2 regions of the Escherichia marmotae genome follow, and region 2 is predicted to be linked to the other one. Evidence: predicted binding sites of a transcription regulator. Region 2 holds the regulator's gene; the other holds the start of a gene.
The links. The regulator CRP, encoded in region 2, controls carbon source genes, mostly activating them, when cyclic AMP is high. The targets are predictions, from matches to a motif close to ATGTGANNNNNNTCACAT.
Positions count from the first base shown of each region.

Region 1: the regulator CRP is predicted to act here: its motif matches at 2,124-2,141, upstream of drpB (cell division protein DrpB).

Region 1 covers NZ_CP025979.1:426,215-430,731, forward strand. The annotation lists gene C1192_RS25560 (hypothetical protein) at 90-248, shown strand; gene ompC (porin OmpC) at 337-1,527, opposite strand; gene drpB (cell division protein DrpB) at 2,200-2,481, shown strand; gene C1192_RS02080 (phosphohydrolase) at 2,521-3,216, shown strand; gene dcm (DNA-cytosine methyltransferase) at 3,283-4,517, shown strand, end outside.
Region 2 covers NZ_CP025979.1:2,808,075-2,812,591, reverse strand. The annotation lists gene C1192_RS14655 (YccS/YhfK family putative transporter) at 1-1,651, opposite strand, end outside; gene crp (cAMP-activated global transcriptional regulator CRP) at 1,702-2,334, opposite strand; gene C1192_RS14640 (OsmC family protein) at 2,636-3,040, shown strand; gene C1192_RS14635 (phosphoribulokinase) at 3,095-3,964, opposite strand; gene C1192_RS14630 (YheU family protein) at 4,018-4,236, opposite strand; gene C1192_RS14625 (hydrolase) at 4,230-4,517, opposite strand, start outside.

The DNA.
Region 1 (4,517 bases), 2.3 Mb from region 2:
TTTTCGCTAACGTTTCTTCAGGGCATATTCATTTACCTGGCTTTATTCCGGAATATGTAAGAATCCTGGAGCGTAGATATGTTTCTGACATGCATCGTTTTAAAGATGCACTACGTGATCAGGCTTTGCACTGTTTAGCGACTCTGGTTGAACAGAAACTGGCAGATGTTATTGTGCCGGGAGTCACCCAGGAATTGAGTTTTGTCGACATGCTACAGCGGTTGAGAGTGCCGCTGCTGGTGATTTGACGAGGGGGATAAAAAAGCCCGAGTTCAACGAGGAACGAACTCAGGCTGGATGAGTTTTTACAGTAACGTGCCGTGGCGCGTTGGCTGATTAGAACTGGTAGACTAAGCCTACAGCAACGATATCATCGGTTGCGATGCCGTTTGCTTTGTAGAAGTCATCGTCGTTATCCAGCAGGTTGATTTTGTAATCAACATAGGTGGACATGTTTTTGTTGAAGTAGTAAGTCGCACCGACTTCAACGTATTTAACCAGATCTTTGTTTGCGTAATGATGATTCCCCTGGCTGTCGAAGTTATCACCATTCAATCCGCCTAAATCCTTACCTTTAGATTGCAGGTAAGCGATGGACGGGCGCAGACCGAAGTCGAACTGATACTGAGCAACAACTTCAAAGTTCTGAGTTTTATTAGCGATGGCATCAGCATCACCGTAACCAGTCATGTTACGAGTTTCAGCGTACATGGCTGCTAAGTAAACGTTATTCGCGTCGTATTTAGCACCAACGGTCCATGCTTCCGCTGTTTCACCGCCAGCAGTTGCATCGAAGCGGTCTCCGTAACGAGTATCATGACAACCTTTGTGAACCTGATTATCGGTACGGTCAGAGTTGGAGTATGCAGCACCCAGACTTAAACCGAAGTCGAAATCATAAGAGGTGGACATACCGAAACCGTCACCATTTTCTTTAGACAGTTTACGACCATTACCATTACCTGAACCTTCCTGGCCAAACAGACCATCGCTTTCATTATTGCCTTGATATTGCAAAGCAAAGTTCAGGCCATCAACCTGACCGAAGAAGCCATTGTTACGGTAGGTTGCTACACCATTAGCACGGCCGTTCATGAAGTTGTCAGCGCCAGCGTAGGTATCACCACCAAATTCCGGCAGCATATCGGTCCATGCTTCAATATCATAAACAACGCCGTAGTTACGACCATAGTCGAAAGTACCATTCTGGCCAAAACCTAAGCCTGCGAACGCCAGACGGGTAGCAGAACCCGCTCTGTTACTTTCAGGACCATTTGCCTGCAAGTTGTATTCCCATTGACCATAACCAGTGAATTGATCAGCGATCTGAGTTTCACCTTTAAAACCGATACGGGCGTAGGACTGGTCGCCATCGCTATTCGCTGCATCATCAGCGAAGTAGTGCAGACCAACAGCTTTACCGTACAGATCAAGTTTATTACCATCTTTATTATAAATTTCAGCCGCATTTGCTGCGCCAGCAACTAATAACGCCGGGACCAGCATTGCCAGAACTTTTCTTTTCATTATGTATTCCCTTGTGATTATAATCTTCATGAATATATCAATAAGTGCCATTATCCAAAAAAAAGCACATTTGGATACTATTCTATGAAGTTCATTTTATTTTAAAGATTACATGTAACAAATATATTTAAAAGATTTCAAAATATTTCTATCTTGTTTAATATAATTCAAAATTATGAATTTCAGATACAAAAATTCATGTTATTTATGGTTGTATATCAATAGATTATTGATTTTGCGGAAGGATGGTTTGTGTCAATGAGTGTTGCACCAAAGACCCTGAGTGATCTTGCGCACATTATGAATGGCATAAAAAAAGCCGGCATCATGCCGGCCCAAAAATATAAACAAGACGATAAAGGCTAATAACGGAGTTATCATGACACAGAAAACGAAAAAGGTATAATTGTATTCAGTGCTAATATATTCAATATGTGAATTAATTAATTAATTAATTAATTAATTAATTAATTATCCACTGCCGAAAGAAAAATACTTTCTTATTTGTTTTTTCTGCAAATAATAGCCATTGGCTAAGATTTATATATTTGTTCAAAAAATGAGTGAGACTTGACTGTCTCAACTAATGTGGAAAAATGTGACTTTTATCACATAATAGTGCTAAGTCTGAATTTCCCGGGTTATCTCAAAATGGAGTACGGTTCGACAACGATGGAAGGGAGACTTTCTCGCAGCCCTGGCGGCAAACTGGCTTTATGGGCTTTCTATACATGGTGTGGCTATTTCGTCTGGGTAATGGCGCGTTACATTTGGGTGATGAGCAGGATCCCGGATGCCCCCGTGTCGGGATTTGAAAGTGATTTAGGCTCTACCGCAGGAAAGTGGTTAGGGGCATTAGTGGGATTTTTGTTTATGGCCCTGGTCGGAGCGTTGTTAGGTGGTATTGCGTGGTACACCCGACCACGACCCGTGCGTAGCAGACGCTATGAGTAAAAACTGCTAAGGTTGCGACTCATTTGCAGCGGAGCGTGTATGGATTTACAACACTGGCAGGCACAGTTTGAAAACTGGTTTAAAAACCATCAAACGCACCAGGACGTGGCCCATGACCTGTGTCATTTTCGTCGTGTCTGGGCGACAGAGCAGAAACTGGCGGCAGATGAAGACGTCGATATGCTGGTCATTTTAACCGCCTGTTATTTTCACGATATTGTGAGCCTGGCGAAAAATCATCCGCAACGGCAGCGCTCCTCATTACTGGCGGCAGAAGAGGCGCGTCGAATTTTAAGTGCGGAATTTGTCGATTTTCCGCCAGAGAAAATAGACGCCATTTGCCATGCTATCGCGGCACACAGTTTCAGCGCACAAATTACACCTTTAACGGCGGAAGCCAAAATCGTGCAGGATGCAGACAGACTGGAAGCCTTAGGCGCGATTGGTCTGGCGCGAGTGTTTGCGGTCTCAGGCTCGCTGGGTGTGGCGCTGTTTGACGGTGAAGACCCGTTCGCGCAGCATCGCCCGCTTGATGATAAACGCTACGCGCTGGATCATTTCCAGACTAAGCTGCTGAAACTACCGCAAACCATGCAAACGACAAAAGGTAAACAACTGGCGCAACACAACGCCCGTTTTCAGGTGGAGTTTATGGCTAAACTCAGCGCTGAACTGGCGGGCGAGAATGAAGGTGTGGATCATGACGTGATTCGTGCCTTTTCTCCTGCAGGCTGACCGCGTGGCCCTAAACTGAAGTAATTATGTTAACCTGTCGGCCATCTCAGATGGCCGGTTAAATCTATGCAGGAAAATATATCAGTAACCGATTCATACAGCACCGGGAATGCCGCACAGGCAATGCTGGAGAAACTGCTGCAAATTTATGATGTTAAAACATTGGTGGCGCAACTTAATGGTGTGGGTGAGAATCACTGGAGCGCGGCGATTTTAAAACGTGCGCTGGCGAATGATTCGGCATGGCACCGTTTAAGTGAGAAAGAGTTCGCTCATCTGCAAACGTTGTTACCCAAACCACCTGCACATCATCCGCACTATGCGTTTCGTTTTATCGATCTGTTTGCCGGAATTGGTGGCATCCGTCGCGGTTTTGAGTCGATTGGCGGTCAATGCGTGTTTACCAGTGAATGGAATAAACATGCGGTACGCACCTACAAAGCGAATCATTATTGCGACCCGGCTACGCATCACTTTAATGAAGATATCCGCGACATTACCCTGAGCCATAAAGAGGGCGTGAGCGATGAAGCAGCGGCGGCACATATTCGTCAGCACATCCCTGAACATGATGTTTTATTGGCCGGTTTTCCTTGCCAGCCGTTTTCCCTGGCTGGCGTATCGAAAAAGAACTCTCTTGGTCGCGCGCACGGTTTTGCCTGCGATACCCAGGGGACGTTGTTTTTTGATGTGGTACGCATTATCGACGCCCGCCGTCCGGCGATTTTTGTACTTGAAAACGTCAAAAACCTGAAAAGTCACGACCAGGGCAAAACGTTCCGCATCATCATGCAGACGCTGGACGAACTGGGCTATGACGTAGCCGATGCAGAAGATAATGGCCCGAACGATCCGAAGATCATTGATGGCAAACATTTTTTACCGCAGCACCGTGAACGCATTGTGCTGGTGGGTTTCCGTCGCGATCTTAATCTGAAGCAAGATTTTACCCTGCGTGATATCAGCGATTGTTTCCCTGCGCAGCGAGTGACGCTGGCGGAGTTGCTGGATCCGATAGTCGAAGCGAAATATATTCTGACGCCGGTGCTGTGGAAGTACCTCTATCGCTATGCGAAAAAACATCAGGCGCGCGGTAACGGCTTCGGGTACGGGATGGTTTATCCGAACAATCCGCAAAGTGTCACGCGCACGCTTTCTGCCCGCTATTACAAAGATGGCGCAGAAATTTTAATCGATCGCGGCTGGGATATGGCAACAGGTGAGAAAGACTTTGACGATCCGCAGAATCAGCAACATCGTCCGCGTCGGTTAACACCTCGTGAATGCGCACGGTTGATGGG
Region 2 (4,517 bases):
CCTGATTCACCCGCATTCGCTGCCAGGCAAGTGGCGTGGGTTGCGGATCTTTACTGAGGATCAGACGAATAGCCTCCTGGTAAGTTTCTAAGGCGTCATGGGCGTTCTTGCGCAGTAAACCACTCTGCCACTGCGGCCACAGCCATACCGTGCCACCGAAGGCAATCAGACAGCCGATGATGGTATCAATGAGGCGTGGGATGATGTATTGCTCACCATTCAGCCACAGCAGTTGCAGGGTATACACAGCGGTAATGGTAAAACCGACCGTCGCCCAGCCGTAGTTCTTACGCAATATCAGATAGCTGGCGAGCGTGGTAATCAGCATCAACGTCAGGGTGTAACCTTCGGGAATTTTAAAGTGCAGCGCAACACCCGCAATGATTAACCCGACCACGGTTCCCACAGAACGATTCACAATCCGCAGGCGAGTAGCGCCATAACCATTTTGCGTCACCAATAATACCGTCATTAATATCCAATAGGATTTCGGCAAATGCAGCGCGGTGCCCATCAGGCTGGCAACACTTAGCATCACACTCAATCGTCCGGCATTACGCAGCGCTGGCGATTTCAGGGAAAGATAGCTTTTCAGCGCCGGGAGTAACGGCATTCGCCGCTGTTTATCTGCCAGCAGATCGCGGGCATAAAGTGGTTTTTGCGTTCGTAGCACGCGGGCGATGCGACTAAAGTGCCAGTAGCAAAATTGTCCCACGGGGTTATCCGGATGCTGGCGGGCGATTTTTTCCAGCGCGCCAATTTGCTTATCCATCGTAAAACGTGTCGGCAGGCGATGATAAAGAATGTCATCAGCCAGCACGCGCAGGCGGGCGGCGACAGTTTGTGCATTCCAGCGGATAACTTCCTCCGCATGGCTCCGCTCGACCAGCTTTTGCACCTCTTCCGGCTGATGCAAACTGACCGAGATATGTTCCTGTAAGTCCAGCGCCTCCTGGAAAATACGCAGCATCCGCTTGTAGTCCGTATTATTTTGCGCGGAAAGCATATGCATTTGCTGATAACACTGGGTAATTAAATCGACCGCTTTTTGCTGACGCACCAACAATGGTGGCAGAGCATTTTCGGGATCGGTGTGCTGAGTAAGCAGGCTGTATTTGGCTTCACAGTAATCCGCCAGTTCACGGTACAGCAGGCTAAGCGACTCGCGTAACGGTTGCTCACGCCAGAGCCAGAACCAGAACCAGTTAAACAGTCCATACCAGAGCGTGCCTAACGCGTAGATGAGCAACGGTTCCCAGACCGGCATATATCCCGCCAGACTGAGGGTAAAAATGGCGGCGAGTAGCGATGCGGGAAGTAATTTTGCATGCAATGGCCCTAACTCAGCAGTGACGCCAAGTATCAACGTTAACCCCGTCAGCAGAAAGGGTAGGGGGATATCTTTTTCCAGCAGCAGTTGCGTTAGCAAGCTACAAGTGGCAAACAGCGACGCACCAATGATTAAGTGTTTGAAAAAACGCTTATGAGGAGTATCAAGCCCCGCAATATTGCAACAGGCGGGGACGAGAGAAAAGAGCAGCCCGAGTCTTAATTCGCCAAGCAATAGACCAACGGCCACGGGCAAACATAGCACCAGTGTTTGTCGTAGTGCGTAGTTGATGTCGGGATGATAAATCAGTCTGCGCCACATCGGCTTAAACAAAACGGCGCGCTACCAGGTAACGCGGCACTCCGATGGGATCAACGGGTGCCGTAAACGACGATGGTTTTTCCGTGTGCAGAGATCAGGTTCTGATCTTCCAGCATCTTCAGAATACGTCCCACGGTTTCACGAGAACAGCCAACAATCTGACCGATTTCCTGACGGGTAATTTTGATTTGCATACCGTCCGGGTGAGTCATGGCATCGGGTTGTTTCGCCAGATTCAGCAGTGTCTGTGCAATACGACCTGTAACGTCGAGGAATGCCAGGTTGCCCACTTTCTCTGAAGTGACTTGCAGACGACGCGCCATCTGTGCGGAGAGACGCATCAGAATATCCGGGTTCACCTGAATTAATTGACGGAATTTTTTGTAGGAAATCTCAGCTACTTCACAGGCGGTTTTCGCACGTACCCATGCGCTACGTTCCTGGCCTTCTTCAAACAGGCCCAATTCGCCAATAAAATCACCCTGATTCAGATAGGAGAGGATCATTTCTTTACCCTCCTCGTCTTTAATCAGCACTGCCACAGAGCCTTTAACGATGTAATACAGCGTTTCCGCTTTTTCACCCTGGTGAATAAGCGTGCTCTTGGATGGGTACTTATGAATGTGGCAATGAGACAAGAACCATTCGAGAGTCGGGTCTGTTTGCGGTTTGCCAAGCACCATGCGCGGTTATCCTCTGTTATAAGCTTTCTCCAGAGCCAGAAAACGCCGCTGTCTCTGGATTGCCGAAATGTGCTTCCCGCTACCTGGGAAGGGGCTATCAACTGAACTGCACGGTAATGTGACGTCTTTTACATACATGCAGTACATCAATGTATTACTGTAGCATCCTGACTGTTTTAGCATAGCTTTCGCGTTGTGTCTCCTGGTGTCTCGCTTCAGCATGACCCAGGTCGCCTTCCGTTGCGCGATTTGGTCAGTACGCGTACTCTGTCAGGAAAATTGACGCAATGGAGTTCCGATTATGCAAGCGCGTGTGAAGTGGGTCGAAGGGTTAACTTTTTTGGGCGAGTCAGCCTCGGGTCACCAGATTTTAATGGACGGTAATTCTGGCGATAAAGCGCCAAGTCCGATGGAAATGGTGTTGATGGCGGCAGGCGGTTGCAGCGCCATTGATGTGGTTTCTATCCTGCAAAAAGGGCGTCAGGATGTGGTCGATTGTGAAGTAAAATTGACCTCTGAACGTCGCGAAGAGGCACCGCGCCTGTTTACGCACATCAATTTGCATTTTATCGTCACAGGTCACGACCTGAAGGACGCGGCGGTTTCGCGAGCGGTGGATCTCTCTGCCGAGAAGTATTGTTCGGTAGCGCTGATGCTAGAGAAAGCCGTGAATATTACCCACTCCTATGAAGTGATAGCCGCGTGATTTAATGATTAAAATATGATGCCGGATATTATTTTATCCGGCATATAAGAACATTTACTCGATTTTCTTCCCTTCCATCAGTCGTTGTACCAGCGGCAGCATAATTAACTCCATTGCCAGACCCATTTTACCTCCCGGCACCACTAACGTATTGATGTGGGAAATGAATGAGCCTTGTAACATCGCCAGCAGCCAAGGGAAATCGATCCCTTCCAGATTACGAAAATGAATCACCACAAAACTTTCATCCAACGACGGGATGCCTTTTGCAGCGAAAGGGTTAGACGTGTCAACAGTGGGGACGCGCTGGAAGTTGATATGAGTGCGGGAAAACTGCGGCGTGATGTAGTTGATATAGTCTTCCATTGAGCGCACTACCGAGTCCATCACTGCTTCTCGTGAGTGTCCGCGCTCGCCAGTATCGCGGATGAGTTTTTGAATCCACTCCAGGTTAACGATAGGCACGACCCCAACCAATAAATCTACATGCTGCGCGACGTTATGTTGTGGCGTAACCACGCCGCCGTGCAATCCTTCATAAAACAGCACATCGGTCGGTTCTGGCAGCGCCTGCCACGGGGTAAACGTACCGGGCACCTGGTTCCACGGCACGGCTTCATCGTAGGTGTGCAGATATTTGCGCGACTGGCCTTTGCCGCTCAGCCCGTATTCAGTGAAGGTTTGTTCCAGCAGGCCGAAGTCGTTGGCCTCGGGACCGAAGTAGCTGATATGCCGCCCGGCATCGCGCGCTTTGCGGATCGCCATGTCCATTTCCGGGCGGGTGTAACGGTGAAAACTGTCGCCTTCCACCTCGGCTGCATGCAGATTTAACTGCGCGAATATTTTACGAAACGCGAGGCTGGTGGTGGTGGTCCCCGCGCCGCTGGATCCTGTTACTGCAATGACCGGATGTTTGGCAGACATAGTAACTCCATGACCTGGCTATCATTATTATCTTGTCCGCCGACGGTTGCAGGTTATTCGCGAAACTGACTACGCGGCATGATATTGACCGTTTCGTGCAGCTCCGACCATACCAGCACCGCTTCTCCGCATTGTAGCTGGCGTTTGACGTCGGCGGTTTTCTGTTCAAGTGTACGCTCATGTTCACCATAATCTGTGCCTTCGCGTAACACAAAACTTTCAATTAAATTTTCCAGCGTTTCGGGGGAGAGGTCTTGCCAGGGAATCAACATGATTTCGCCTCCAGATACATTGATAACCAGTCAGGAATGCGTGACTCAAGCCACATTTGCGGGTGGAGTAACGTACCGCTAATGAAGCCAACGTGACCGCCATGTTCGGTCAGTTGATACTCCACCTGCGTGGGTAAATTTTCCGGTTTATGGATCACCTGATGATCCATAAACGGATCGTCTTTGGCATGAATAATTAGTGTCGGTTTGGCGATCCGATTGAGCAGCGGCATGGCGCTACACTGACGATAATAGTCGATGGCGTCAGCATAGCCGTGAAT